Regions from separate parts of the Mesorhizobium sp. ISC15 genome, predicted to be linked through region 2. Evidence: predicted binding sites of a transcription regulator. Region 2 holds the regulator's gene; each other region holds the start of a gene.
What was found. The regulator HrcA, encoded in region 2, represses chaperone genes, less so after heat shock. The targets are predictions, from matches to a motif close to GTTAGCACTCNCNNNNNGNGAGTGCTAAC.
Positions count from the first base shown of each region.

Region 1: the regulator HrcA is predicted to act here: its motif matches at 3,375-3,403, upstream of RPG13_RS25960 (co-chaperone GroES).
Region 3: the regulator HrcA is predicted to act here: its motif matches at 6,336-6,364, upstream of RPG13_RS15815 (co-chaperone GroES).

Region 1 is NZ_JAVSPX010000001.1:5,383,654-5,393,773, forward strand. Features, by position in the region: gene RPG13_RS25940 (GNAT family N-acetyltransferase) at 1-239, shown strand, start outside; gene RPG13_RS34995 (DUF982 domain-containing protein) at 274-903, opposite strand; gene RPG13_RS25950 (hypothetical protein) at 896-1,189, opposite strand; gene groL (chaperonin GroEL) at 1,216-2,847, opposite strand; gene RPG13_RS25960 (co-chaperone GroES) at 2,906-3,220, opposite strand; partial or broken gene RPG13_RS25965 (usg protein) at 3,576-3,816, shown strand; gene RPG13_RS25970 (outer membrane protein) at 4,010-4,687, opposite strand; gene RPG13_RS25975 (DUF982 domain-containing protein) at 5,251-5,508, opposite strand; gene RPG13_RS25980 (hypothetical protein) at 5,664-5,882, opposite strand; gene RPG13_RS25985 (Hsp20 family protein) at 6,114-6,575, shown strand; gene RPG13_RS25990 (Hsp20/alpha crystallin family protein) at 6,631-7,167, shown strand; gene RPG13_RS25995 (EF-hand domain-containing protein) at 7,142-7,426, opposite strand; gene RPG13_RS26000 (hypothetical protein) at 8,250-8,567, opposite strand; partial or broken gene RPG13_RS26005 (ribokinase) at 8,823-9,718, opposite strand; gene RPG13_RS26010 (MurR/RpiR family transcriptional regulator) at 9,715-10,120, opposite strand, start outside.
Region 2 is NZ_JAVSPX010000001.1:1,239,688-1,249,807, reverse strand. Features, by position in the region: gene RPG13_RS06240 (YciI family protein) at 191-544, shown strand; gene RPG13_RS06235 (RNA polymerase sigma factor) at 544-1,800, shown strand; gene RPG13_RS06230 (glutathione S-transferase family protein) at 1,816-2,442, opposite strand; gene cysK (cysteine synthase A) at 2,902-3,882, opposite strand; gene RPG13_RS06220 (LysE family translocator) at 4,109-4,726, opposite strand; gene RPG13_RS06215 (hypothetical protein) at 4,936-5,133, opposite strand; gene hrcA (heat-inducible transcriptional repressor HrcA) at 5,282-6,394, opposite strand; gene rph (ribonuclease PH) at 6,529-7,245, shown strand; gene RPG13_RS06200 (VOC family protein) at 7,260-7,670, shown strand; gene rdgB (RdgB/HAM1 family non-canonical purine NTP pyrophosphatase) at 7,670-8,332, shown strand; gene hemW (radical SAM family heme chaperone HemW) at 8,329-9,492, shown strand; gene RPG13_RS06185 (low molecular weight protein tyrosine phosphatase family protein) at 9,561-9,884, shown strand; partial or broken gene RPG13_RS06180 (EamA family transporter) at 9,957-10,076, shown strand.
Region 3 is NZ_JAVSPX010000001.1:3,307,528-3,317,647, forward strand. Features, by position in the region: gene RPG13_RS15785 (transglycosylase domain-containing protein) at 1-918, opposite strand, end outside; gene RPG13_RS15790 (TetR/AcrR family transcriptional regulator) at 1,114-1,752, opposite strand; gene RPG13_RS15795 (trimethylamine methyltransferase family protein) at 1,914-3,467, shown strand; gene RPG13_RS15800 (hypothetical protein) at 3,485-3,649, opposite strand; gene RPG13_RS15805 (hypothetical protein) at 3,751-4,140, opposite strand; gene groL (chaperonin GroEL) at 4,225-5,838, opposite strand; gene RPG13_RS15815 (co-chaperone GroES) at 5,946-6,284, opposite strand; gene RPG13_RS15820 (hypothetical protein) at 6,531-6,779, shown strand; gene RPG13_RS15825 (DUF1488 domain-containing protein) at 6,792-7,058, shown strand; gene RPG13_RS15830 (DUF3168 domain-containing protein) at 7,168-7,578, shown strand; gene RPG13_RS15835 (hypothetical protein) at 7,754-8,053, shown strand; gene RPG13_RS15840 (response regulator transcription factor) at 8,123-8,788, shown strand; gene RPG13_RS15845 (ATP-binding protein) at 8,772-10,120, shown strand, end outside.

The sequences.
Region 1 (10,120 bases), 4.1 Mb from region 2:
ACCGGCTCCACATCGACAAGAGCGAGTTCGGCACGGGGCTGGCCGCCGATATGCTGCATGCCGTCCTTGCCGCCCATTCGGGCATCCCCAGCATCGCCCTCGAAGTGATCGAAGGGAATGACCGGGCGATCGCATTCTACCGCAAGCACGGGTTCGAAGTGGTCGAGCGCAGGTCTGCGTCGCACGGCGTGGAAGGCCATGCGTCATTCATCATGCGCAGGCTGCTGCCACGGGCTTAGCACAGGTTTCCCCGCGCTCGCGATTTTTCGTCCGTCAAGCGGGTGCGTTCACACGCGGCGAACGCGTCGCCCAATCGGCAATCGTCCCACCCGCGACCGGTGGGCTCGTCTGCGGCGCGAGGAGATTGTTGCGGCGGGCAAACGCCACGAATGTCGCCCGCGCCGTCTCGGCGTCGATCTCGCCGTCCATCGCGGCCCGGCAAGCCTTGGCGGCGATGTCATGCGCGGCCGTCCGGCTCGCCGCCGGCCAGTCGGCAAGCAGCGCATAGGCTTCAGCGCCGCTTTCTATCTTCGACGGCGTGCCTAGGCCGGTAAGGATGGTGACCGGCTTTTCAAAAGAAGAACGATCCATGACACTCTCCTTTCGGAGTTCAACTGTCTCCATTCCGGGTTCAAGAATCTGGCCGGGTTCCGCGCGAATTTCGGACGCAGCTGACATCAGGATAGAAGACGTGGCGCCGGCGAGCCGGCGAGCCGGCACGGCCGGCGTGCTCGGCCGTGGTAGCGACCGATGCGCCTTGACCAGCGCCTCCAGCCAGGCCACCACGCCGAGAGGCGGATGCTCGCGCCCGCAGAGCCAGTTCCTTGCTCTGGAGACCGCATAGCCCGCCTCTTCGGCGAAATCGGTTTCCGACCATCTCAGCAGGCGCAGGCACTCACGCATCCGCGCCGCAATCATCTCCTCTGCCCCCTTTGCCGGCTCCCAATCGCTGAGCCGACAGGAACATCAGCGTATAGGCCGCCTTGCGGCGATCCCAACCGGCCGACTCGACTGCGTCAAGCAATCCGTCGACAAGCGGCGCCAGCGCCGTCTTGCACTCCGTTTCATAGTTGAAATCGGTCCTGGGAAGGGTCGGCGCGGCGATCTTTCCAAAACTGTTCATCATGTCCATGGCAACACCTGCATATGGTCCGGGCACGACCGTGCGCGCCTTCGCATCGGCGGGCACGGTCGTTTGTCCTCAGAGGCCTGGCGTCAGTAATCCATGCCGGCACCGGCAGGCATCGCCGGCGTGGCCCCTTCCTTCTTCGGCTTCTCGGCCACCATCGCCTCGGTGGTGACGAGTAGGCCGGCGACAGAGGCGGCGCCCTGCAGCGCAGTGCGCACGACCTTGGCCGGATCGATGACGCCCTGTGCGTAGAGGTCGCCGAACTCGTTGGTCTGCGCGTTCCAGCCATAGCCGAAGTCGGTCGTCTCGCGCAGCTTGCCGACGATGATCGAACCTTCCGCACCGGCGTTCTCGGCGATCTGGCGCACCGGCGCTTCGATGGCGCGACGCACGATGTCGACACCGGTCTTCTGGTCGGGATTGTCGACGGCGACGTTGTCGAGCGCCTTCGCCGCCCTGAGCAGCGCCACGCCGCCGCCGGGCAGGATGCCTTCCTCGACCGCCGCGCGTGTGGCGTGCATGGCATCGTCGACGCGATCCTTGCGCTCCCTGACCTCGATCTCTGTCGAGCCGCCGACGCGGATGACGGCGACACCGCCGGCGAGCTTGGCCAGCCGCTCCTGCAGCTTCTCGCGGTCGTAGTCGGAGGTGGTTTCCTCGATCTGCGCCTTGATCTGGCTGATGCGCGCCTGGATTTCATCCTTGCGGCCGGCACCGTCGACGATGGTGGTGTTCTCCTTCTCGATCAGCACCTTCTTGGCGCGGCCAAGCATCTCCAGCGTGACGTTCTCAAGCTTGATGCCGAGGTCTTCCGAGATCGCCGTGCCGCCGGTCAGGATGGCGATGTCTTCCAGCATGGCCTTGCGGCGGTCACCGAAGCCCGGCGCCTTGACGGCTGCAACCTTCAGGCCGCCGCGCAACTTGTTGACGACCAGCGTCGCCAGCGCCTCGCCCTCGACGTCCTCGGCGATGATCAGCAGCGGCTTGCCGGATTGCACGGCGGCCTCGAGCACGGGAAGCATGGCCTGCAGGTTGGAGAGCTTCTTCTCGTGGATCAGCACATAGGGTTCTTCAAGTTCGACCCGCATCTTGTCCTGGTTGGTGATGAAATAGGGCGAGAGGTAGCCACGGTCGAACTGCATGCCTTCGACCACTTCCAACTCGGTCTCAGCGGTCTTGGCCTCCTCGACAGTGATGACGCCCTCATTGCCGACCCTTTCCATCGCCTCTGCGAGGAAACGGCCGATCTCGGCATCGCCATTGGCAGAGATGGCGCCGACCTGGGCGATTTCGTCGTTCCTGGTCACCTTGCGGGCATTGGATTTCAGGTCGGCGACGACGGCGTCGACCGCCTTGTCGATGCCGCGCTTCAGGTCCATCGGGTTCATGCCGGCAGCGACCGCCTTGGCCCCTTCCCTGACAATGGCCTGAGCAAGAATCGTCGCGGTCGTGGTGCCATCGCCGGCGGTGTCGCTGGTCTTCGAGGCGACCTCGCGCACCATCTGCGCGCCCATGTTCTCGAACTTGTCCTCAAGCTCGATCTCTTTCGCCACCGTCACGCCGTCCTTGGTGATGCGCGGGGCGCCGAACGACTTGTCGAAGACAACGTTGCGGCCCTTGGGACCGAGCGTCACCTTCACCGCATTGGCGAGAATATCGACGCCGCGCAACATCTTCTCGCGGGCTTCGGTATGGAATTTCACATCCTTGGCAGCCATTGGATAACTCCTTCAAATAGGCAGCTTTTCGTTGACTGATTGCTTGTTGCGGCCCCGCTCAGGCGGCCTTCTTCACTTCGCCGGTCAATTCGATCACCCCCAACACGTCGCTCTCCTTCATGATGAGCAGGTCTTCGCCATTGAGCTTGATCTCGGTGCCGGACCACTTGCCGAACAGGATGCGATCGCCGACCTTGACGTCCAGCGGCTGCAACTGGCCGCTATCGTCACGCGCCCCGGGACCGGCGGCAATCACTTCGCCTTCCTGCGGCTTTTCCTTGGCGGTGTCGGGAATGATGATGCCGCCCGCGGTCTTCTCGTCGACCTCGATGCGGCGGACCAGGATACGGTCATGCAATGGACGGAACGCCATGTCGTTCTCCTCATAGGACAAACAGATTTTCTTGGACCTCCCTTCGCAGCCGGCCGGTACAACGGCCGATGCGACGGTGCGCGACCCTTGCTCAGGCATCGCGCATATCGAATTAGTCTGCCGATTCAGGCTTTCAAGAGGACGCCGAAAAAATTTTCGCACTCGCCATGGTCGAGTGCCAACACACTGTAATTGTGGCGCTATTCCAGAATTTGAACTGACGGATGCGGCTTGAAATCGCGGCGCAGCCTTTCCGACATCCTTGTCGGTCCCGGCACGCCTGCCGGCGGCCGGAACCGATGAGTAAGCGGAGGCGTTTTTCCATGCGGAGGACGGTAACGATTTCTGGCTCCAGATGCAGGGTTTTGGCCCGATAACGGCAGAGATCCATTATCGTCTTCCCGACTATCAGGACCTGCTGCAGCTCTTAATTTGGCAGGAATACGACATCACCCCGGATTTCCCGACGCTGAAGCATTTCCTCGACTATTGGGAACGTGAGATCGAAGGCCCGCTGCATTCCGTGCGCGTCGCCCACCACCCTGATCCAGCCCTCCGAGTGGCGAGCGGTGGGCGGCGTCATCACCCTGCAATGACACAGCAAGAGGCGGCGCCTTCATGAAAGTCGCCGCTTTTGCAACACAGCGCGTCGACGCTGCCGGTGGCGTCGCACATCGTCCCACGTCGCGACCGACGCCTACGGGCCTGTAGAGCGGCCGGCGACAAGGTCAACCTGAGCCGTCCCTTGGCCAACTACTCGGACACCAAGATCATGAGCCGCTAGGGAGATCAGAACTTGTAGGCCGCTCCGATGCGGAAATCGTGTGTGTGGATATCGACGGAAAGGTCCTCGTCTACCGGTTGGGAAACAAAATCCTTCTTGTCGAATTCCGTGTAGCGGTACTCGCCACGCAGGAGCCAGTTGTCGGTCAGCGCATATTCGCCGCCCGCGCCCAAGGTCCACCCGACAAGGTTGTCGTCGGCGGAGCCGTAGGGAGCGCCCGCGGCGAATTCCTCGAAACCGAAGCGACCAAAGGCGACGCCGCCCGTCACATAGGGCAGGAAGCGGTCAATGGCATAACCCAGGCGCATCCGAACCGAGCCGGTCCAGTCGATCTCGGTCGTGCTCGAGAAAATGTCGTCGCCCGGCGCTACATCCGAACCTCCGACATCGCCCCAGGCGATGTCGGCTTCGGCGCCCAACACGATACCGTTGGTGAATTGATAATTGTAGCCGACGTAGACCCCGCCGATGAACCCGTCGAGGTCATGGCGGTAGTTGTAGGCGGGGTTGATATAGATATAGTCGGCGCGGCCTTCGAAGACATAGCCGACCTGGCCGCCGACATAGAGCCCTGACCAGCTGTAGGCCGACTCGGCGACACGGACCTCCTCGACGACCGCGTCGGCAGCGAAAGCGGTCGACGCGAGGAACGATAGCGATAGACCGAGAAACAGCTTCTTCATTGGTGGCTTCCCCCTCATTGATGTGTGCTGTCGTTAACACAACCTGACGGCCGGCACTGTGGCATAAGCGCAACGGATAGTAGTATACGCGCAACAGAGGGGCGCGCATGAGTGCGATCGCAGGATACTTGGCACATGGAGCCGAAGAAAGGCTCTGAAGTGGCCGTGGAACGGCCGGAGATCAGCAACTGCGAGGGTGAAGAGAACGCACCTATCGCGACCATCCGTCGAGCCATCAATGAGTGAACCACCCATGGCGTGGGATCGAGCGATCTCGATCCTCGGCATCAACAGAACCCGCGACAACGATCTAGGCCCATGGTGAAAGCCCTGGGCCTTCTTCCTTGGAGCAACCCCCAAAAGGACTGTGACCCGGCGCAGCCGCCCGGACGTCCTCCTGCGCTGGAAGGAATGTTGCGCCGAATGCAAGCGAAGGAGAGACCTGAAATGACGTTCCCGAGCTACATAAACCGGCCGGGCAGAAGATCGTCGGAGCCCTGACGTTCAGGTAGTTGACTTCAGGTAGTTGACGTTCAGGTAGTTGACGTTCAGGTAGTTGACGTTCAGGTGGATTTACGTCCCGTGACAAGCAGTCCGGCCGTGCGAGCCGCCTTGACGAAGGCCGTGCGAGCCTCGCGGGCGGTGCGCCAACCGTCGAGCGCGTCGCGGCAGGCGCGATAGGCTGCGCGCCAGCTCCGGCCCCGCGCCCGGTCCGGCCACTGCTGCATGCATTCGATGGCTTCCCAACTGCTGGCGACCTTGCGCTCTCCGACGGATTGGAGCTTGAGTGTGATCGGCTCGGAAAACGGGACGTCCTTCATCACTTTCTCCTTCTTTCTGTTTTTAGAGCAAGTAGCATCCTCGAGTAAGCAGGAAGGCGGCCCGATCGGCGCCGGTGAACGAGATGGTTCGTCTGCCTGCGCGCTTCAAGACCTCCCTGCCCAAACCCCTATCCCCTGCCCGACGCAACGGCCGGTTATAAGTCGTCGTCCGGCGGCTCGAGAAGCCCGATCAGCGTCGCCACCCTTGCCGACGGCAGAGGGCGGCCCTCGTTCACCAGCGCCTCATCGGCGCCGACCCAGGCAAAGGCCTCGCGCAACTCCTCGATCGTCGCGCCGGTCGAGGCGATGTCGGCGATGACGGCGTCGTCCACCGGGCCCAGCACCGATATGATGTCGTCGCGTGTCATGGTCATGATATCCTCCATGCGGCGTGCCGGCGCGACCCACAAATGAAGGTTGAAACCGGCATTGCCAGCCACAATCTGGCAACAAAAAATCTGGCAGCGGGACAGAATCTGGGTCTTGATTTCGGGCTGACAATAACCAAATCAAAATTGCCGGTTGCTGAATGGGGCCGGCAAAACCCAGGGAGCGCCAGCTCTTTGGCGTTCCTCGTACTATATTGCTCTATGGAGGATGTAGCTATGAGAACCGCATCCGATTTTTCCCCGCTCTATCGGTCGAGCATCGGTTTCGACCGCATCTTCGACCTTCTGGAAAACGCGCCTCAGACTGACAGCTGGCCGCCTTATGACATCGAGCGAAGCGACGAAAACAGCTATCGCGTGACGATCGCGGTCGCCGGCTTTTCCGAAGACGATCTCGACATCAGCCACGAGCCCAACCTTCTGATCGTCTCTGGCGAGCGCAAGGAACAGGACAAGGTTGAATATCTGCATCGCGGCCTGCCGGTGCGACCGTTCACACGGCGCTTCGAGCTTGCCGATCACATGACGGTCACCGGCGCCTCGCTCAACAACGGCCTGCTGACGATCGACCTCGTGCGCGAAGTGCCCGAGGAGATGAAGCCGCGTCGCATCACGATCACTAGGGAAGACGGCGCGCCGAAGGCCGGGCAGGTTGAGAAGCCGAAGCAGGCCGCCTGAGCGAGGGTGAACTCTGGCGCCGCCTGGCACAACCAGTCGAGAAAGGAGAACACCAATGGCTATTCGTGATCTCATTCCCTGGGGCCGGGAGAATAGTCCGGTTCCCAGCTTCTATCGTGACGATGACCGGGATCCGTTCATGGCGTTGCATTGCGAGATGAACCGCATGATCGACGACGCATTCCGCGGTTTCGAAACGCGCATGCCCTCGTTCAGCGGATTTTCGTCGGCGCGCGCCAACTGGCCGAGCGTTGAGATCTCCGACGGCGAGAAGGAGGTCCGCGTGACCGCCGAAATCCCCGGCATGGACGAGAAGGACATCGAGGTGCTGCTCGACGACGGCGTGCTGACGCTGCGCGGCGAGAAGCGCTCCGAGACCGAGGACAAGGACAGGCACTTCTCCGAGCGGTTCTACGGCCGCTTCGAGCGCCGCATCCCGCTCGGCTACGAGGTCGAGGAGGACAAGGTGAATGCTGCCTTCCATAACGGCGTGCTCAGCGTGACGCTGCCCAAGACCCAGCGCGCGCAGACGAAGGCCAGGCGCATCGCCATCAGCGGCAGTGCCGTCAGTCCCGGCAAGAGCAAGCACTGACAACATCGGCAGCCGGACGCGCACGCGCCCGGCTGCGCTCAGTCGGTGCATACGCCACCCGACTCCCGCGCTTGCGATCGAGCTTCGTGAACATGCGCTCGCGCGCCGCAAGCATCTCATCCCTGGAAATCGCGCCGTCGCCATTGGTGTCGAGCCGTTGCAGGATGCGCTTTCCCGGCGTGTCGTTTCCCTGGCCGTGCGCTGCGGAAAGCGGCACGAGCCCCATAAGCAGGGCCGCAATGAGTGCTGAACGTTGCATGGTGATGGTCCTTTCGCTGTCATTGGTCGCGCCGTCGTGGGTTTTGGCGGCGACTGCTGACCGATACGCAGGAAGGACCCTGCCCCTACGCTCGCCGGCGAAAAATTCTCGCCAAGCAACCGGCCCGCGCTGACAGACGATCAAGCAATATCATGCGGGCCGTGATCGATATCTAGTCAAGCAAACTCACTATTTGCAGGACCAGGACCAACAGCACAAAGCCAAGGACGGATGCAAAGAGAGCGATCCAAAAAACGGAGCGTTGCTTTCTGCTCACGGCTTTCCCCCAGCGCACATCCCCTGCCCACCATACGAACGTTGGTCTCATAAAGTTTGCTTGAGGCCGGCGGAGAGGAGCAACCATGACTGCTTCAGGCAAAAAGAATCTCTTGCCAGGGTGCTCGTTCACGAGGGCGGTTACATCCTTCATCCAGACTATGCGGAACATTAGCATCTTCTAATAGTTGTATTTGAGCAGTGGAGCCTTCGGGCTCCCACTGCAGATCGGGCTGCAACCTGATCGGCCCGCGCTCTCCGCCAGAGGCGCGGGCTTTCATTTGTTCGGCCGATGCGCCAGGCCACACGCTGGCCGCACATTGGAAGTCTGCGGGAGCATTAGTAGCAGAGGTCGCTACCGTGGCGTTCCTGGCGCCCAGGCAACGGAGCCCGTCGTCCGACAGGGCGGCGGGCTTTCGTTTCAATTGTCGAACTTTATCGGCTTGTCGGAGCTGAGCGAACAGCCTCGCCATCCGCTCGCATCCGGTACGATGCAGAAACGCTAGCCCACATGAGCAATCCTGGCATGGACGCTGCTGGAGCAAGTCTACAGAACAGGAGCCAATTCCAGCATCACGAAAGCGGTGACACCCAGCACGACAAGGGCATAGGCCGCATAAAGAACAAGCAGCAACACTTCAAAATCGCGGAACAAGGCTGTGGTAGCCTTGATCTGTTGCGGCTCTCTTTTCTCGATGAGGTCGGCTTCGGGGTGCCCCGCTCTGACGACGACATAGCCAATCCTGTCGTTCTCGGCTGCCTGCAATATCCGTTCCGCGATATCGAGAGCGATCACCGGATCATCGGCCAGCTGATTGCCCGCTATCCGGTATTCAGTAACAGTCTGGATTTCATGCTCTCTCATGCACGCTTAACCGCGTCATTTAAATTAGGTTCCACTAAAATACCGATGTCTGCGACCGAGCCGGTCGTCACATAACCGGGCGTCAACAATCCTAGGCCGCGAACCCCTGCCCCGCGTCCTCCAATTAAATGGCTCCCTATGGGCTGTTACGCATCTGCCGCGTGCCCGACAAGGCACCGCAAAAGAGTTCCCCGGCGATGTCGAAGTCACCGGGGCCAGGCGGGAGGCGCGCGCCCCCTTCTCAGCGCCCTTGCCTCAGATCGCCTCGCGCTCCCGTTCCGGCGTAGCGACCAGCAAGGCCGCGGCGGCATTGGCGGCGGCGATGGCGGCCTCGACCTGATGCCCGCGGGCAAGGCCTGCCGCGAACGCGCCAACGAACTCGTCGCCGGCTCCATGGGTGCTGACGACCTCCACCGGGATGGCGGGCAGCGCGAACGCGTGACCGTCACGGTCGCAATAGGCAACGCCCTCCCCGCCTGCCGTGACGATCGCGGCCGGGCAGAAATCGATCAGCATGCGTGCCGCCTCGGCAGCACCCTCGAGCGCATCGACGACCGGAACGCCGGCCAGAAATTCCGCCTCGATGGCGTTGACGATCACGACATCAACCAACGCGACCAATTCGTCCGACAGTTTCCGGGCGGGTGCGGCATTGAGCACGACGCGGCCGCCATGCGCCTTCACCGCCCGCGCTGCGGCGATGTTGGCGGGTTCCGGGACCTCGTTCTGCAGCAGCAGCACCGCAGTTTGCGCAACCATTTCGGTCGCGGCCGCGATGTCCTTCTCACCCAAGGTGAGATTACTGCCTGAGACGATCACCGCGCCATAGTCGCCGCCGTCGTCGAAGATCGCCACGCTCATGCCCGAGCCGGCGCCAGGCGCGACCCGCACGAAGCGGCTGTCGACGCGCAGCGACCGAGATTGTCGAGAAGCGCGCGGCCGAAATCGTCATCGCCGACCGCGCCGATCATCGCTGCGCGCACGCCGGCCCGTGCCGCCGAGACAGCCTGGTTCCCGCCCTTGCCGCCGCATTTCGGCTGCCAGGCATGGCCGGTCACCGTTTCACCCCTGCGCGGGCGGTCAGGCGCTTCGACCATGATGTCGTAATGCAGGCTGCCGAACACGGTGACCAGCGGTCTCGGTGGCGTCATGTGCCCCTGTCCCGGCGCTTCGACATCACCGCCGACATCGTGCGGCCGAGATTGCGCTCCGCCGCCTGGTAATCGCGCTGGGCCACCGCCACGAACAGCGCGTCGAGAATGTTGAGCTGAGCGATACGCGCCGCCGCGTTCTCGCCCATCAGCGGCGAGCCTTGCGCGGTCGAGCACAGCACGATGTCGGCGATATCAGCCAGCGGCGAGTTGTCGTAGTTGGTGATCGCCAGCGTCCGCGCGCCGCTCTTGCGGGCGAGCTGGATGGCATCGATGACAGCGCTGGTGTTGCCGGAATGCGAGAAGCCGACGGCGATGTCGTCGGCGCCGAGCAGCGAGGCCGACATCAGCATCATGTGCGAATCGTCGTAGACGGACGCGCGGATGCCGATGCGCAGGAAT
Region 2 (10,120 bases):
GGGCGGGAAATGCCAACCCGCAATAGTATCCATTAGACGAACGGCTGAGTGATGCCGCAACGCATGGCCGCTTGCGTAAAACGCCATCGGAGCCGAAAGATTTTTCCAACGCCTGTCGAAATCGGGCCGGGCCGCGCGACATACGTCCGGCTCGCAATGATGCGGCCCTGTGAACATGGGAGAGAAGACCATGCGATACATGCTTTTGATCTACGTGAACGAAGCCGCGATGGCGGCCGCGCCGACCGACAAGACCTACGAGATCAGCGCAGCCTATGGCGCCTATACCGAGGCGTTGAAGAAGTCCGGCGCCTGGTTGGCCGGCGACCGGCTGAAGCCGACCCAGGCCGCGACCTCGGTGCGGATGGCCAATGGCAAGACCAACGTGCTCGACGGCCCGTATGCCGACACCAAGGAACAGCTCGCAGGCTTCTACATGATCGAGGCCGAGGATGCCGATGCCGCGATTGCCTGGGCGGCGCGCTGTCCGGGTGCCAGCACCGGCACGGTGGAGGTGCGGCCGATCTGGGAACAGACAATGTGATATCGGAACGGCCTGACATCGCGCGGGCGGCGGCGGAAGCGGCCGCCCGGCAAAGCTACGGCAAGCTGATCGCCTATCTCGCCGCGCGCATGCGTGATGTAGTCAGCGCCGAGGACGCCCTGGCCGACGCCTTTGCGGCGGCGCTGGAGCGCTGGCCGCAAACCGGCGTGCCGCAGAAGCCCGAAGCCTGGCTGCTGGCGGTGGCGCGCCGGCGCCGCGTCGACGCCATCCGGCGGCGGCTGACCAGCGAGGCGGGCCGCGACCATCTCAGGCTGATCGCCGAGGAGATGGAGGCTCGCATCATCGATGAAGACCTGCCCGACGAGCGGCTGCGGCTGATGTTTGCCTGCGCCCATCCGGCGATCGAGGCGGGCGTGCGAGCGCCGCTGATCCTGCAGGCCATTCTGGGCTTCGACGCGGCGACGATCGCCTCGGCCTTCCTGGTGTCACCGGCAACGATGGGCCAGCGCCTGGTGCGCGCCAAAAACCGCATCCGCGAGACCGGCATTCCGTTCCGGGTGCCTGAAAGAACCGAGCTCGGCGAGCGGCTGGATGCGGTGCTGGAAGCGATCTACGCCGCGTTCGCCGAGGGCTGGTCCGACCCGGCCGGCACCGAAACCCGGCGCCGCAATCTCGCGACCGAAGGCATCTGGCTCGGCCGTCTGGTGGCGTCGCTGATGCCGGATGAGCCGGAAGCGCTTGGCCTGCTGGCGCTGATGCTGTTTGCCGAGGCGCGGCGTGCGGCGCGGCGCAGTGCCTCCGGAGACTATGTGCCATTGGCCGAGCAGGAGCTTGCGTTGTGGGACGACGCCTTGATCGACGAAGCAGAGACACTGCTCCGGCGCGCCGCGGCCAAGGGCGTGGTCGGCCGCTACCAACTTGAGGCGGCCGTGCAATCCGCCCATACGACAAGACGGCTGACCGGCCGGACCGACTGGGTCGCGATCAGACATCTCTACGACGCGCTGTCGGTGATTGCCGCCTCGCCGGTGGTATCGATCAACCGCGCGGTGGCCATTGCCGAGGCCGACGGCGCCGCGGCGGGATTGAGCGCACTTGATGAGCTTGGCGATGACAAGCGGCTGCATGATTATCAGCCTTATTGGGCCGCCCGCGCGGGCCTCCTGGCCAGGGTCGGCAAAACTCGGGAAGCGACTGAGGCCTATGACCGGGCGATCGGCCTCGAACGTGATCCGGCCGTGCGCCGGTTCCTGCAGGAACGACGGGCAGGGCTCAGCCGCGCGGAAAAAGACTGACGCAACACGATCCGTTCAGGCCGGCCACATGGCGTGGGAGGCGTTCAGCGTCCTCATCACCTGATGCTCCCGCAACTTGGCCCACAGGCGTTCGATGTTCGGCCAGGCGCTGGGGACCTTTTCAATCTCGGGATGCCAGGCCACCAGCATGATAAGATAGATGTCGGCCAGCGAGAGCCGGTTGCCGACCAGCCAGTCACGGCCTTCGAGGGCAGCATCGAGAATGGCCAAGCCGCGATCCATTTCCGAGATCGCCGCCTGCTTGACCGCGTCCACGCCGCCGGGATCGGCGGTGTAGCGATGAGCGTAGAAGAACCGCAGGTCAGCCTGATAGATGACCGACGACATGAAGGTCATCCAGCGCAGGAAATCGGCGCGGGCGGGCGAGTTCACTGCCGGCGCCAGAGCTGCTTCCGGGTGGCGTTCGGCAAGCAGGATGCAGATCGCCGCCGACTCGGTCATCGAGCTTCCGTCCGGCAAGACCAGGACCGGCACCTGGTTCAAGGGGCTGATGTCGAGAAAGGCCTGATCGGGCGAGGTCGATTTCGGAACGTCGACCTGGTCGAAAGGCACACCCGCCAAAGCGAGCGCCGCCTCGACGACAAAGCCGCCAGTGTTGGCACGGGTATAGAGCTTGTACATGAAATCCTCCGCCAGCCGATGCAAGGCCGGCGACGATCTGACCGGAAGCGCCACTTTACTCAAGCGAGCGGCGGCCGCCACAGGTGTTTTTTCAGCGGTCCAGCGCTGCTATCTGGGTCCTCGGCGCACGGGTGGAGCCTGTCGCCCCTTAATGGACTAGCGCAAACCTTCGAGATTAGCTGACGCCGACCTACCTTCGTTATCCCAGGGCGGAGCAGGAGCGAAGCGACGTCGCGTAGACCCTGGGATCCATGCCGTAACTTCCGAGCGTCGCGACGTTGCAGAGCCTTTTGATGTCGGAGACAGCGCGCCCCTGCCGGATAAGGCGACGCGAGAAGGGCCTGTTGTCGAACGGCTTTCATTCTGCACCGCGGTATTCCTCGGCCGCGGTCACGGCATGGATCCCAGGGTCTGCGCTCCCGCTTCGCGTTCGCTCCGCCCTGGGATGACGAAGCGGACCTAAGCCCCCAGCCCCTCGAACAGGATCGTCGACAGATAGCGTTCGGCGAAGGATGGAATGACGACCACCAGGTTCTTTCCCTTGTTCTCCGGCCGCGAGCCGACGACGATCGCCGCCTGCAGGGCAGCGCCCGACGAGATGCCGACCGGGACGCCTTCGAGGCGGGCGACGAGTCGCGCATTGGCGACCGAATCCTCGTTGGAAACCTTGACGATCTCGTCATAGATCGTCATGTCGAGGATCTTCGGCGCGAAGCCGGCGCCGATGCCCTGGATCTTGTGCGGGCCGGGCTGGCCGCCCGACAGCACCGGCGAGGCTTCCGGCTCGACGGCGACGACATGCACGGAGGGCTTGCGCTGCTTCAGCACCTGACCGACGCCGGTGATGGTGCCGCCGGTGCCGATGCCGGCGACGAAGATGTCGACTTCGCCTTGGGTGTCATTCCAGATTTCCTCGGCCGTGGTGCGGCGGTGGATTTCCGGATTGGCCGGATTTTCGAACTGCTGCGGAATGATGGCGTCGGGCAGCGTCGCGGCCAGCTCGTCGGCCTTGGCGATGGCGCCCTTCATACCTTTCGGCCCTTCGGTCAGCACCAGTTCGGCACCGAGCAGCGCCAGCATTTTCCTGCGTTCGACCGACATGGTCTCCGGCATGGTCAGGATCAGCTTGTAGCCCTTGGCGGCGGCGGCGAAGGCGAGCGCGATGCCGGTGTTGCCCGAGGTCGGCTCAATCAGCGTGGTCCTGCCGGGCGCAATCCTGCCCGATGCCTCCAGCGCCTCGATCATCGAGACGCCGATGCGGTCCTTGACCGAGCCGATCGGGTTGAAGAATTCGAGCTTGGCCAGCAGATTGGCGACGACGCCCTTTTCATTGGCGAACTTGTCGAGCCGCACCAGCGGGGTGTCGCCGATCGTTTCGGTGATCGAATTGTAGATGCGGCCGCGGCCGGGCACATGCGCGGTGGTGGCAGGCTTGTTCATTGGTTTCGCTCCCCGAGTTCAGATGGGCCAGAGGTCAGATCGGCCAGAGTCAGGTTGGCCAGAGTCAGTCAGGCAAGTGTCAGGCGGGCATAAGATAGGGCCATCCGCCGCGCAAGATAGTCTGTCGGTTGAAAATATCCGAGTGGGACGCATGCTGAAAACAGCTTCGGCCTGGAAAAGCATTTCAGGCGGTGTCCTGTTTAGGAATGGCTCGACCGCGAGATGCCTATTGCCGGGCGGCGATCGCAGCCGCTGCTCCGACCATGAAACCGGCGGCGGTGCGGTTCAGCACCCGCAGCGCACGCGGCGACTTCAGGAGCCCGCGCGCCTTGGCCGCCAGCGCCAGATAGGGCACCAGCACCACCAGCAGCACGAAGAGCGTCAGCGCGACGAGGATGCCGTAATCGGCGAGCGTGATGGTCTTCAGATCGACGATGGTCGGCGTGATGGCGAGATAGAAGATCATCGTCTTCGGATTGCCGAGCGTGACGGCGAGGCCGGCAATAAAGCTCGACACCAGCCCGCCCCTGCCTTTCTTCGCCTCCACCGTTTCGGGCGTGATGCCGCTCGTCCAGAAGCGCCAGCCAAGGAAAGCGAGATAGGCGACGCCCAGCCATTTGATTACCAGGAAGGCCATGCCGAAGGTCTGAGCGACGAGGGAAAGGCCGAGCACCACGGCGGTGAGATAGGTGAGATCGCCGAGCATCAGCCCGAAAGACATGGCGAGCGCCGAGCGAAAGCCGGAACCAAGCGCACGCGCAATAAGCGCGGTGAGACCTGGGCCAGGAATGGCGGCGGCGATGCCGAGGGCCGCGCTGTAGGCGAGGAATCCGGTGAGGGTCATGATTTCGGCCTTAGCGCATGACCCCAAAAACGGAATCGACTTTTAAGACTGCGCGCCTTGTCTCACAAACGCGGGCAGGCGTGTACTCCCTAAGGTTAGGATTCGATTGCACCAGAGCCGCCGGCCGGGAACTCGCCGATCATGACGGACTTTTGTCGTACGTGACGCGCACACGGAGAGTTGAAACGGAATCGATCGGTTTTCAGAACTCAGTTTCCGGCTGCGTAGAAATCGTCGTCGAGGCGCTTTTCCAGCGCGACGAGATCGGCCGGCAGCGGCAGGCCCATGGCGCGCATTTCCCTCAGCTTTTCGCGTAGCTGCTCCTGCACTTCATGCTGATCCTCGGGCTGGTTGATCATCTGCTCGAGCAACAGGCTGATCTGGGCCTTGAACGATTCCAGCGCCATTTTTTTCTCCTTAGGTCCGGCCTAAGCGCGTCGCGTTTGAAGGGTTCCTGCGACGCGCTTTGCTTTCTTGTTTTTATGCATGTCATTATCCCAAAACCGCTTGCGCATCACAGGTCAAGCCCGAGGGCAGGCTTTTGGGCGACATGCATTATCGCAGCATGCGGGAAATAAGCTGCGCGGTATAGTCGACCATCGGCACGATGCGTGCGTAGTTCAGCCGGGTCGGGCCGATGACGCCGAGCGCGCCGATGACGCGGGCATCCTTGTCGCGATAGGGCGCCACGACCAGCGACGAGCCCGACAACGAAAACAGCTTGTTTTCCGAGCCGATGAAGATGCGCACGCCGGACCCTTCCTCGGCAAGATCGAGAAGCTGGATCAGCCCGTCCTGCGTCTCCAGATCCTCGAACAAGTGCCGCAACAACTCGATGTCGGCCTGGGCCGTGACGTTTTCCAGCAGATTGGCGCGGCCGCGCACGATGAGACGCGCCGGCAGGCCGCTGTCGGCGCCTGCCCAGACCGCCAGGCCCTTTTCGACCAAGTCCTGCGACAGCGTGTCGAGGGCGGCCCTGGTTTCTTCCTTGATGCGGGCGATCTCGATCCGCGCCTCGGCCAGCGTGCGGCCGCGGATGTGGGCGTTGAGGAAGTTCGAGGCTTCATGCAATTGCGAAACGGTGATGCCGGCGGGCAGATCGACGACGCGGTTTTCGACGTCGCCGTTCTGCGATACCAGCACGGCCAGCGCCTTGGTCGGCTCGAGCTGGATGAACTCGATGTGCTTCAGCGCCACCTCGTTCTTGGCGGCAAGCACGAGGCCGGCGCCGCGCGACATGCCTGACAGCATCTGGCTGGCTTCGGTGAGCATGTGCTCCAGCGTCGCGCCCGAGCCGGAGGCGCGCACCTGTGCCTCGATGATGCGGCGCTCCTCATCGGAGAGGTCGCCAAGCTCCATGAACGCATCGACGAAGAAGCGCAGGCCGGCCTGGGTCGGCAGCCGGCCGGCCGAGATATGCGGCGCGTAGATCAGTCCGAGATGCTCGAGATCGCTCATCACGTTGCGGATGGTTGCGGGCGACAGCGAAGACGGCAGGATCCGCGACAGGCTGCGTGAGCCGACCGGCTCGCCGTCCTTCAGGTAGGAATCGACGATGCGCCGAAAGATGTCGCGCGAGCGCATGTCAAGCGATTGAAACGCGGGCGATTGAAACCCGGGTGACTGAAGCACGGGCGACTGCGAACTGGGATCGACTGCCTTGGTCATTCGGGCCAAAAACCTCCGGCCCAAAGATATAGACTTCGGCCGCGCCCGCGCAACCGGCCATTTTCCTTTGCGCCCTGCGCCCCATGCGGCTACAAGCCGGCCACGATTCCGAAAAAGATAGGAAAAAAGCCTGAATGCGCCCTTCCAAACGCCAATTCGACGAAATGCGCGCCATCTCCTTCGAGCGTGGCGTCTCCAAGCACGCGGAAGGTTCGTGCCTGGTGAAATTCGGCGACACACATGTGCTGTGCACGGCCAGCCTCGAGGAAAAGGTGCCGGGCTGGATGCGCAATTCCGGCAAGGGCTGGGTGACGGCGGAATATGGCATGCTGCCGCGCTCGACCGGCGAACGCATGCGCCGCGAAGCTTCGTCCGGCAAGCAAGGCGGCCGCACGCTGGAAATCCAGAGGCTGATCGGCCGTTCGCTGCGCGCCGTGGTTGATCTGCAGGCGCTCGGCGAGCAGCAGATCACCGTCGACTGCGACGTGATCCAGGCCGATGGCGGCACGCGCACCGCTTCGATCACCGGCGGCTGGGTGGCGCTCTACGACTGCCTGCGCTGGATGGAAGCTCGACAGATGGCCAGCGTCGCCAAGGTGCTGAAAGACCATGTCGCGGCGATCTCCTGCGGCATCCATGACGGTCAGCCGGTCATCGACCTCGACTATCTCGAGGATTCCTCGGCCGGCACCGACGCCAACTTCGTCATGACCGGCAAGGGCGGCATCGTCGAGATCCAGGGCACGGCCGAGGGTGAGCCTTTCTCTGAAGAGCAGTTCACTGCGCTGATGGAACTGGCCAAGAAGGGCATTGCGCGACTGGTCAGCCTACAGCAGATGGCTGTAGGTTAATTTTCGGTTCTGTCATGATTCCCTCCGCCATCCTGGAATCAGCCCTCTACGTCACCGACCTCGATGCCGCGGAAAAATTCTATTCCGGCGTGCTTGGGCTCGATCTGCTGGGCAAGGTCGACGGCAGGCATCTTTTCTTCCGTTGCGGGGACGGCGTGCTGCTCATCTTCAACGCCGAGGCGACCAAGGTGCCGCCGGCGCCCGACGCCAGGCTGAAAGTGCCGCCGCACGGCACGGTCGGCGACGGCCATCTCTGCTTTGCCGCAAGCGCGGACGAGATCGTGCGCTGGAAAGCGCATCTCGAGCAGAAGAAAATCGCCATCGAAAGCGAGTTCGAATGGCCGCAGGGCGGCCGGTCGATCTATATTCGCGACCCCTCCGGCAATTCGATCGAATTCGCCGAGCCAAGAATCTGGGGCATCTGATGCATTCGCTTGATGGACATAAGATCGTCGTCGCCAGCCACAATGCCGGCAAGCTGCGGGAATTCGCCGATCTGATGGCGCCATTCGGCATAGAAGCGAAGTCGGCCAAGGAATACGGCCTGCCGGAGCCGGACGAGACCGGCACCACCTTCGAGGAGAACGCCTTAATCAAGGCTTTAGCCGCCGCCAAGGCGACAGGCCTGCCGGCATTGTCGGACGATTCCGGCCTATGTGTCGATGCGCTGGGCGGAGCGCCCGGCGTCTACACCGCCAACTGGGCCGAGGCGCCGGACGGGTCCCGCGACTTCGACATGGCGATGCAGCGAGCGGAAGTGGCGTTGCAGGAAATCGGCGCGGTCGCGCCGGCTCAGCGCAAGGGCCGCTTCGTCGCCGTCATCTGCCTCGCCTTTCCAGACGGCGCGGCCGAATATTTCCGCGGCGAGGTCGAGGGCACGCTGGTATGGCCGCCTCGCGGTGAACTCGGCTTCGGCTATGACCCGGTGTTCATGCCGGATGGTTTCGAAAAGACCTTCGGCGAGATGAGCGCGGAGGAAAAACATGGTTGGAAGCCCGGCCAGCCGACGGCATTGTCGCACCGCGCCCGCGCCTTCCAGAAGTTCGCGCAAGCCAGACTGGATTTGGCACGATCGGGCGTGAAATGACCATGCTGCTCGACCGCAGCCCCGGCTTCGGCGTCTACATCCACTGGCCGTTTTGCGCGGCCAAGTGCCCCTATTGCGACTTCAACAGCCATGTCCGCCACCAGCCGGTCGACCAGGAGCGTTTTGCGCGCGCCTTCGAGACCGAGCTTGCGACGATGCGCGACCGGACCGGACCGCGCGAGGTGACCAGCATTTTTCTCGGCGGCGGCACACCGTCGCTGATGAAGCCGCAAACCGTGGCGACGGTGCTGGACGCGGTGGCGAGGAACTGGACGGTGCCCGATGGCATCGAGGTGACGCTGGAAGCCAACCCCTCTTCGGTCGAGGCCGAGCGCTTTCGCGGCTACCGGGCGGCAGGCGTCAACCGGGTGTCGCTCGGCGTGCAGGCGCTGAACGACAAGGATCTGCGGTTCCTCGGCCGGCTACACAATGTCGATGAAGCACTGCATGCGATCGGCCTGGCGCGTGAAATCTTTCCGCGGCTGTCCTTCGACCTGATCTACGCACGGCCCGGCCAGACACCGGAAGCGTGGCAGATGGAGCTCGAGCAGGCGATCGGCCACGCCGCCGACCACCTATCGCTCTACCAGCTGACCATCGAGGAAGGCACGCCGTTCCACGCGCTGCATGCGGCCAGGAAATTCGCCATTCCCGACAACGACCACGCCGCCGATCTCTATGCGCTGACGCAGGAGATCACCGCTGCACGCGGCTTGCCGGCTTACGAGATTTCCAACCACGCCAGGCCTGGGGCGGAAAGCCGGCACAATCTCACCTATTGGCGTTATGGCGAATATGTCGGCGTCGGTCCCGGCGCGCATGGCCGCTTCGTCGAAAACGGCCGCCGCGTGGTGACGATAGCCGAAAGGATGCCGGAGACCTGGGCCAATCTGGTCGAGGCCAAGGGCCATGGCATCACCGGCGGCGAGACCCTGACGCGCTCGGAAGAGGCCGACGAATTCCTGCTGATGGGGCTGAGGCTGGCCGAGGGTATCGACCTCTCGCGCTACGAAGCGTTTTCCGGCCGCGGCCTGTCGACGGCGCGGCTGTCGATGCTGCAGGGCGAGGGGCTGGTGGCGCCGATCGGCAATGCCCGCCTGCGCGCCACGCCGGCTGGCATGATCGTGCTCGACGCCGTAGTGGCGGATCTGGCGCGGTAGAGCATGATCCCGAAAAGTGGGATCCGGTTTTCGGACCAGATCATGTTCAAACTGGAAGATGGGACCCGTTGAAGAACGTCCTCTTCGTCTGCAGCCAGAACCGCTTGCGCAGCCCGACCGCGGAACAGGTGTTTTGCGGCCGCAGGGATATCGAGGTCGCATCGGCCGGTACCAACCATGATGCCGACAACCCGTTGACGCACGACCTCGTCTCCTGGGCCGACATCATCTTCGTGATGGAAAAGGCGCACCGCGCCAAACTGCAGAAGAAATTCAAGGCCAGCCTGAAGAAGGCTCGTGTGATCTGCCTCGATATTCCGGACGATTATGAATTTATGGACCCGGTCTTAGTTCGCCTTCTGGAAGCGCGCGTCTCGAAATATCTGGGTTGATGATGTGGCTGAGCGTTTTCACCGGCGCTTTCGTGAGAAGTGTCTCGGCCAATCGCGAGGTTGCGGTAGTCAAGCGTCGTGCTTGTGGCGGCGCTTGGCGTGGTCTTTCTCGGCGTCCGTCTCACCGGAGCGAGCCGGCTCGGCGTCGCCCTTGTCACGGCGGGCGCGGTTTTGATCGCTTATGGGGTGTGAGGGCGCTCCATTGCGGGAGCTTTTCGTTTCAAGGCGGGTGATGA
Region 3 (10,120 bases), 2.1 Mb from region 2:
GCCGCGGTCGACGATCTCGGCCGGATGCAGCCGCGCCTGCAGCACCTGACCCTCGCTCATGAAGCCGGCCTCGACGAGATTGGACAGCACCACATTGGCCCGCGCCCTGGCAGCAGGCAGGTTGATGTGCGGCGCGTATTTGGTCGGTGCTTTGAACAGGCCGGCCAGCATCGCTGCTTCGGCGAGGTTCAGATCCTTGACGCTTTTTCCGAAATAGAAATCAGCGGCCGCTTCGATGCCGAAGGTGCCGCCGCCCATATAGACGCGATCGAGATAGAGCTGCAGGATCTCCTTCTTCGACAGATTGGCCTCGAGCCACAGCGACAGGAAGGCTTCCTTGATCTTGCGTTCCAATGTCCGTTCATTGGTCAGGAACAGGTTCTTGGCCAGCTGCTGGGTGATGCTCGAGCCCCCTTGCACCACGGAATTCGCCCGCACATTTGCGAAGATCGCGCGCGAAAGGCCGAGCGCATCGATGCCGTAGTGATCGAAGAAACGCCGATCCTCGGTGGCCAGCACCGCCTTGATGACCTGGTCGGGCATCTCGTCGACCGGCACCGAATCGCGCTGGATGATGCCGCGCTGGCCGATCTCGTTACCGTAGCGATCGAGGAAGGTGACGGCGAAATCACCCTGGGCCCGCCAGTCGCCGGCGGTCTCCTGGAAGGCTGGCAGCGCAAGCGCCAGCATGACGACGATGCCGCCGGCGCCGAGCGTAAAACCCTCGCTCAACAGTTCGATGATGCCGCGGCGCCAGCCGGAGACGCGGAAGCGCCGGAAAAAAATGGTGGCCGCTTCCCAGAACCGGCGCGCCTTGAAGCCGATCTCGTAGAGCGAGGAATCGAACCACGCATCCGCAGCCAGCAGTCTTGCGGCAATCGGACCTCTTCTCTTGCGTGGTTTCAAAGGACTGGCCATTCCAGGATCCGGCTGCGGCTACGCCTCCCAGTGAGAAACTGCACGGGGGCAATTTCAGGGCGACGCGCCTACCAAGACTATTCGTTCATTTTGGCGCCGCTCACAAGGGCGAGGTAGACTTGCGCGTTACAGTTTTTAGATAGGAGTTTGAGGGGCCACCTCCACCGCTTTGCAGGCGCGCATCCGCTTTCAATATTACCGCGCCGCGATAAAGCGCATGAAATGCGCCACGTCGGCGTCGCTTGGCTCCTGGCCGGTGAAACTGCGCAGGTAGGCGGCGAGATGACTGACCCTCGCCTCGACCGGCTCCTTGAGGTCAAGCACATAATAACCGATCTGCATGTAGTAGAGCACCCGGGCGCGGATGAAGGCATCCTCTTCATCATAGCCATGCCGGCGATACATGTCGCGGATCGCGCCCAGGCGGTCATTGTCGGCCTGGTCGATTGCCCGGCGCACGTCATCGGAGCGACGCGCCCATTCCCGGATGGCGAAGTCAAGCCTAGGATCGAACAGGCGCTCGTCCGCCCAGCATTCGAACACGTTCATGACACCGATGATGATGCTTTCGGCGGGCCGCTGCGCGCGTTCGACGATCGCCTTGGTGTTGGTATCCCGCCAATGGGCAAGCAACTGGTCGAGCAGATCCTGACGGCTATCGAAATACCAGTAGAAGCTTGAGCGCGAAACGCCGAGCTTCTGGCCGAGCGGCAGCACGCGCACGCTTTCGATGCCGTCTGAAATCAATGTCTGGAGCGCAAGACTGATCCAGTCCCAGCGCGTCACCTTGATGTTGCCGGGCGCCGGCTCGTCCCGCGGAGCAATCATGATCATGGCCGCACAATAGGCATGGGGGAGAGCTGCATACAACCATACTAGACACATATGTACAGTGCAAGTATCCTGCCGCCTCTAACGAACGGCCGGCGCGCGTCATCGCGGCCTCTCCCTACGATCCCCAGGGCAAGGCAATACGGCAATGAGGAGTATCCGCCATGGTCGATGACGCCGCACGCAACCTCAGGCGCGAACGCAGGCGCGGACGAACCGGCGAGGCTGGCAGCGAGAGCAGCCGCCGGCCGGACTATCGTTCGCTGAAGAACCCGTTCCTGCCGCAGCCTGTCTTTTCGGCCGACCACCTCGCCGCGATCCACGACACGGCGCTGCGCGTGCTCGAGGAACTCGGTGTCAAGGTGCTGTTGCCGGAAGCGCGTCTCATTCTTGCCCGTGCCGGCGCTTTGGTCGACGAGGACAGTCAGATGGTGCGCCTCGGCCGCGACATCGTCGCGGCGGCGCTGGCCTCGGCGCCGAAATCGATCCGGGCGCACGCCGGCGACCGTGCCCGAGACCTGATGCTCGAGCTCGGCTCGATGACGTTCCTGGCGGGATCCGGCGCGCCGAACGTCACCGATCTAGAGCGCGGCCGGCGGCCGGGGACGCTTGCCGCTTTCGAGGATCTCATTCGGCTGGTGCAGCATTTCGACGTCCTGCATATGCTGGGGCCTTGCATCGAGCCGCAGGACATCGACAACCGTTTGCGCCATTATGCCGTCAACCGGGCTCAGCTGACGCTGTCCGACAAGTTCCCGTTCATTTTCGCGCGCGGCACGCCGCAGGTCGAGGACGGGTTCGAGATGCTGCGGCTGGCGCGCGGCCTGTCCGAGGTCGAATTCCGTTCGGGGGCCTATTGCTACACCGTCATCAACACCAATTCGCCGCGTCAGCTCGACATTCCGATGGCGCAAGGCATCATCGACTTTGCCAAGGCGGGGCAGGTGTTGATCATCACGCCCTTCTGCCTGGCCGGCGCCATGGCGCCGATCACGGTGGCCGGCGCGCTGACGCTGCAGCATGCCGAAGCGCTGGCCGGGCTGACGCTGGCCCAGATCGTGCGGCCAGGCGCGCCGGTCGTCTATGGTTCCTTCTCGTCCAACGTCGACATGAAGTCGGGGGCGCCGGCCTTCGGCACGCCGGAGCACGTCAAGGCGACGCTCGGCGCCGGTCAGCTTGCGCGCTTCACCGGCCTTCCCTGGCGGTCCGGCGGCGGCAGCGCCGCCAACATTTCGGACGCGCAGGCAGCCCACGAGACGCAGTTCGCGCTGTGGGGCTCGGTGCTTGCTGGCGCGACGGTATGCATCCACGCGGCTGGCTGGCTCGAAGGCGGCTTGAGCGTCTCCTTCGAGAAGCTGATCACCGATATCGAGGCGCTGCAGACGGTCGCGGAACTCTGCGCGGCGACGCCGGGCGACGAAGATGCGATCGGCTTCGAGGCCATCGCCGAAGTGCAGCCGGGCGGGCATTTCTTCTCGGCCGGACATACAATGGCGCGCTACCGCACCGCATTCTACGAGCCGCTGGTCGCCGACTGGTCGAATTTCGGCAACTGGACGCAGGCCGGGTCAAGAACCGCCACGGAGCGCGCCACCGGTATCTGGAAACGGTTGCTTGCCGACTTCCGGCCTCCGGCCTCGGCCGCCGCTACATCAGGCGTTCTCGATGAATTCATAGCACGGCGTACCGAAGAGGGCGGCGCGGCACCGGCTTCGTGATGAGTTCAGCACGCGCCTCACATGGGGCGCTTGTCCGCAGTCTTTTTCGGGTCGCGGCGTATCGTGCCGGCATCGGCTTGTCTGTGCTTGTCGGCGGCAAGTCTACGAATGCGATCGAAGCGACTTTCCTCAACCGCTTTGATTGTCGCTACGGCATTTGGCTTCGGGACGAACGCAATCATGGATCGATCTCCTTGCCGGCGGGCCGCGCGCCGGGGAAGATGCCCCGGCGGCTTTCTTTCAGGCTCTCGTGAAGAGCGTATTTCTCGAGAGGTCGACGAGTTTAGGTGGCGAGCGCAACCGCGCAGCTTGCGGCCCCCAGCCTGTCGGGAGAGGTTTTTCCGGGCATGGTCGCCCAGCCGCCTGTCTCAACGAACTGCCGCTTCTTGTAGCTGTCGGTCAGGGCCTTGAACTCTACAAGCTTGGCGGCCGCATCGGGCGCTGCGTTGAAGCGATCGACGCAGACCGCCGAGGCCAGCTCGCCGCGCGCCACGTCGCCGGCGGTTGTCGCCGCCGCGCGCGAGGTGCCACCGGTCACCCAGCCGCCCCAGTTGAAACCGACGATCAGCGTGGCGACGAAGGTTGCCGCGCATGCCCACAAAAGCGTGGATTTGGCCGGCTGGTAATCTTCCCATCGACGCGCGAGAGATGGCTTGCTGCTTTGTATGGCCACGGAACAGTTCCTCCTGGTTGATGTCGGGATCGGTCGCCCGGCCTTTCAGGGCCAGGCCTTGCAGGGCCTATTTCCGGCAGTTGGTCAGTAACCGCCGCCAGCCGGGCTTGCATCCTTTGCCGGGATGTCGGTGATCATCGCTTCCGCGGTGATCAGCAATGCCGCGATCGAACCGGCATCCTGGAGCGCGGTCCGCACCACCTTTGCCGGGTCGACGATGCCGACCTTGATCATGTCGACATAGATCTCGTTCTGGGCATCGAAGCCCTGATTGTGATCCTTGCTGTCCGTGAGCCTGCCGACAACGATCGAACCTTCGACGCCGGAGTTCTCGGCGATCTGGCGGATCGGCGCTTCGAGCGCTCTCGACACGATCGAAATGCCCGCCGTCACATCGGCATTGGCTCCGGTCAGCCCGTTCAGCACGGCCTTGGCGCGCAGCAGAGCGACACCGCCGCCGGGAACGATCCCTTCTTCCACCGCCGCGCGCGTGGCGTTCAGCGCGTCGTCGATACGGTCCTTCTTTTCCTTGACCTCGGACTCGGTCGCACCACCGACGCGAATGACCGCGACGCCGCCGGCGAGCTTGGCTAGCCGCTCCTGCAGCTTCTCCTTATCGTAGTCGGAAGTGGTTTCCTCGATCTGCCCCTTGATCTGCTGGACACGCGCCTGAATCGTGGCCTTCTCGCCTGCACCGTCGATGATCGTCGTCGTGTCCTTCTCGATCAGCACGCGCTTTGCGCGGCCGAGCATGTCGATGGTGATGTTCTCGAGCTTGATGCCAAGGTCTTCCGAGATCATCTGGCCGGCAGTGAGCACGGCGATGTCTTCCAGCATCGCCTTGCGGCGATCACCGAAGCCCGGCGCCTTGACTGCCGCGACCTTGAGGCCACCGCGCAATTTGTTGACGACCAGCGTCGCCAGCGCTTCGCCTTCGACGTCCTCGGAGATGATCACCAGCGGTTTGCCGCTTTGCACCACGGCTTCGAGGATCGGCAGCATCGCCTGCAGATTGCCAAGCTTCTTTTCGTGGATGAGGACATAAGGGTCCTCCAGCTCGACGCGCATCTTCTCGGCATTGGTGACGAAATAGGGGCTGAGATAACCACGGTCGAACTGCATGCCCTCGACGACGTCGAGTTCGGTCTCTGCGGTCTTGGCTTCCTCGACAGTGATGACGCCGTCATTGCCGACCTTGTCCATCGCCTTGGCGATCATGGCGCCGACGGTGGCATCGCCATTGGCGGCAATGGTGCCGACCTGCGCGATTTCACCGGAAGATTTGACCTTCTTGGCGCGTGCCTGGATTTCCTTGACGACGGCGGTGACCGCAAGGTCGATGCCGCGTTTGAGGTCCATCGGGTTCATGCCCGCGGCAACGAATTTGGCGCCCTCGCGCAGGATGGAAGCGGCAAGCACCGTGGCGGTGGTGGTGCCGTCGCCGGCGAGATCGTTGGTCTTCGAGGCCACTTCGCGCACCATCTGGGCGCCCATGTTCTCGAACTTGTCGGCAAGCTCGATTTCCTTGGCCACCGTCACCCCGTCCTTGGTAATGCGCGGCGCGCCATAGGCCTTGTCGATGATGACGTTACGGCCCTTGGGGCCGAGCGTCACCTTGACGGCGTTGTTGAGGATTTCGACACCGCGCAGCATCCGGTCACGCGCATCGGTGGAGAATTTGATTTCCTTGGCAGACATGTTTTTTCGTCCCGTTCAATTGGTTGTGGCAAGGCGCTGGCAGCACCCGCCTGAATCAAAAACTTGGAGCATCTTCTGCGCGTCCAAGAGGACGCGCGGCGCTCCAATCAGGCGGCTTTCTTGGCAGCCACGATCTTGTCGGTGATGCCCATCTCGCTCTTGTCGATGATGCCCATGATGTCGGCCTCCTTCATGATCAGAAGGTCCTCACCGTCTATCTTGACTTCGGTTCCCGACCATTTGCCGAACAGGATGAGGTCGCCGGCCTTGACATCGAGTGCGATCAGCGCGCCGCTTTCGTCCCGCGCGCCTGGCCCGACGGCGATCACTTCGCCTTCCTGCGGCTTTTCCTTGGCATTGTCGGGGATGATGATGCCGCCCTTGGATTTGGTATCGCTTTCGGCGCGCCGAATAACGACGCGATCGTGGAGTGGCCGGAATTTCATGGGAACTTCTTTCTGGGGCCGGCTTAGGCGGCCACGCCCTTGTATAGGCGTTTTGGCACTCGATAGATAGGAGTGCCAAAAAATATTAGTCCTTTATCGGAAACTATTGACAGTATTATTTAGCAGTTTCATTCCCATGAATTCGATGAGCATAAAATAATCCTGGAATTGATTTTTTCTATCCGAGTACCTATTTTAGATGAGAAACTCACTTTCATAATCTCAGTCAAGAAGGAGATTTTATCGATGGCGGAATTCAGTCAGAATATAATGGAAAAAGCTGAGGCGCGCTTCATGGAAAAGCAGAAGAAAACCGCGGAGCGAAACCAGGCAACGGCCGAATATGTTTCGGAAGCCAAGGCCAGGATCATCAAGACGGCAAGGCTGCGGGCGCTGCGGCTGGCCAAGGAAGAGGCCGACCGCGCCGCGGAGGCCCTCAATCCCGTCGCCCCCAAGAAAAAGCGGGCGGCAGTCAAGAAGGCGGGGGCCGCTTAACGGCGTCAAGTCATGAGCCTGACATTTCCAAACCAAAGCCGCAGCTACGACGAAGCGAGCCGACGGATCCGCTTCGTCGGCTATGACGGCATGTCCCAGATTTCTTTCTTTGTCGATGCAGATGCCATCTCGACGGCACCGTCGGGGACGGCGACAGCCGAAGCCACATATCTCGCCGCCTTCGATGCGGCTGTCGGTCCCATACATGACGTCGCAAGGAATGCTTATGCCCGTACCGGCAAGAGCATGTACGTGCTGACCGCAGCCGATTTTCGATAAATCCCGACCGTCCCGTGATCTGGCGCCAGAACGTCAACGCGGCTACGCTGCAAGCAGGAATCGCTGACGGTGAAGGCCTGTTCAGTCGTGACGGGCGAGGGAGAAGACGATGACCGCGCCGGCGGCCGCGCTGCAGAAGGCCTTGTTCGAAACGCTGAACGGTGATGGTTTCCTGTCAGCGGCATTGGGCGGCGCTAAACTGTTCGACCATGCCCCGGAAAATGTCCCGTTTCCCTATGTCACCTTTGGCCGGACCAGCGTCTACGACTGGACAACGGGCATGGAGAACGACGCCGAGCAGCTTTTCACGCTGCATTTCTGGTCGAAGTCCGAGGCCAGGAAAGAAATGCTCGATGTGATGGACATGGTCAGCGCCCGGCTCCAGGATGCGGCGCTCGCGCTCGACGAGCATCACCGACTCAATCTCAGGCTCGAATTCACCGAGGGCCGTTACGACGAGGACCTTTCGGCCTATCACGGGCTGCTGCGTTTTCGCGCCGTGACGGAAGAAAACGCCTGACGCGCTTTCAATATGGCTGCAACACAGTCTAGACTGGCGCTTCGATGAATTTTGCCGGGTTGGGGCGGCGAAATCATAAGGTCGGTTGTCTCGCGTTTCAGGGGTGGGATAGGCATGTGTTGCAGGCGTTCACTGTTCATTTCACGTTCAGCACCGATGCGTTAGAACGCTGACCATGAAAACGCTTCGTTCCCACTTCCGAACCGCGACATTGGCGCTATCAGCGGCCGCTCTGTTCGCATCGCAGGCGACGGCGCTGCCGGTCGTCGTGCCCGAGCAGAACCGGCCGGTCGTCCTGGCTGCCTCCGACTGCTACGCGATCGGTCAGCAGGTCGCCGAGCAGAATGGCGGCACGCTGGCCAAGGCATCACAGTCGACGCGCGGTGGCCAGCCGGTCTGCGTCATCGTCGTGCTGGTTCCAGGCAAGGATGGACAGCGCCCGCGCCGCACAGAGATCGTCGTTCCGCAGAATTGACCCGCCGTTTCCCAGCGTGCCGGAATCGGCCTATATCTGACCAATTCTTCAACAGGTGTTGATCCCAGCATGCGCGTACTGGTCGTCGAAGATGACAAGGATCTCAACCGGCAGATATCAGACGCGTTGGTCGATGCCGGCTATGTCGTCGACCGGGCCTTCGACGGTGAGGAAGGGCATTTCCTTGGCGATACCGAGCCCTATGACGCCGTGGTGCTCGACATCGGCTTGCCGCAGATGGACGGCATCAGTGTGGTTGAGCGCTGGCGACGCGGCGGCCGCAAGATGCCGGTCCTGATTCTGACGGCGCGTGATCGCTGGAGCGACAAGGTATCCGGCATCGACGCCGGCGCCGACGATTACGTCACCAAGCCGTTCCACATCGAAGAGGTGCTGGCCAGGGTTCGCGCGCTCATCCGGCGCGCGGCCGGCCATGCGTCGTCCGAGTTGACCTGCGGGCCGTTGCGGCTCGACACCAAGGCCTCCAAGGCCGATGTCGACGGCGTGCCGCTGAAGCTGACGTCGCACGAATTCCGCCTGCTTGCCTATTTGATGCACCATATGGGCGAGGTCGTGTCCCGCACCGAGCTGGTCGAGCATCTTTACGATCAGGATTTCGACCGCGATTCCAACACAATCGAGGTCTTTGTCGGGCGGCTTCGCAAGAAGATGGGCATCGACATGATAGAAACCGTTCGCGGCATGGGCTATCGAATGCGTGAGCCGGAGGCGTAAGGCGGAACCGCTCAAACAGACTGCAAGAACGCCGCTTTCGCTGCGGTTCTGGCCGCGTTCGCTGGCGTTCCGGGTGATCGCCTTTTCCACGGTCTGGGCGATACTCACCCTGGTCGTCATCTTCACGCTGATCACGACGCTCTATCGCCAGGCGAGCGAGCGCGGTTTCGACAGCTTGCTGTCGGCGCATCTGTTCAATCTGATCGGCTCGGTCGGCGTGTCCGAAGGCGGTTCGCTGACCGGCGCTCCCGACCTTGGCGATCTTCGGTTCTCGGAGCCGAATTCCGGCTGGTACTGGTCGGTGGAGCCTGCGTCGGAAGGCGTGCGCGGCGATCTGCACTCCTCCTCGATGACCAAGACGATCCCGTCGCCAAGCGTCGCCGAGGTTCCCTTCAATGCCAGCTTCCAGCGCAGCTATGCCACCGAAGGCATCAATGGCGAGGAGCTGGAAGTGTTCGAGAGCGAATTCGTTCTCGACGCGAAAAATCGCGCGGCGCGCTTCCGTGTCATGGGCAACCAGACCGAGCTCGAGCAGGAGATAGGCGCCTTCCAGCGTCGCCTTCTGACCTATCTTTCCCTGTTCGGCGTCGGCATGATCGCCATCAACGCCATCGCCATCCTGCTGGGCCTGCAGCCATTGCGCCGGGTCAGGAACGCTCTCGCCATGGTGCGGGAAGGAACCGCGCAAAGGCTAGACGGCCGCTTCCCGGCCGAGATCGAGCCGCTTGCCAACGAGACCAACGCGCTGATCGAAAACAACAAGCGTATCGTCGAGCGCTCGCGCACGCAGGTCGGCAACCTCGCCCATTCGCTGAAGACGCCGCTGGCGGTGCTGATCAACGAGGGGCGGGCGCTTGGCGGCGCCAAGGGCAAGCTCATAGCCGAGCAGGCCGCCTCGATGCAGAAGCAGGTTGACCACTATCTGCAGCGCGCCCGCGTCGCGGCGCAACGCGACAGCGTCGTCTACCGTACGCCGGTGGCGCCGCTGGTCCAGCGCATGGTGCGCGTGCTGCAAAAACTCAACCCGCAGACAGCTCTCTCGCTTTCGCTGCCGGCAGTCGATATCGTCTTTGCCGGCGAACGCGAGGATCTGGAAGAATTGCTTGGCAATTTGCTCGACAACGCCATGAAATGGGCAAAGAGCACGGTCGCCGTGTCGGTGGCACCAATCTCCGACAAGACGAGTGGCGCCGGCAAGGAGGGTGCCGTCAATCTGTTCGAGATCAGTATCGAGGATGACGGCCCGGGCATTCCCGAAGACAAGGCGCGCGAGGCGCTGAGGCGCGGACGGCGGCTCGACGAGACCAAGCCGGGGACCGGGCTTGGACTTGC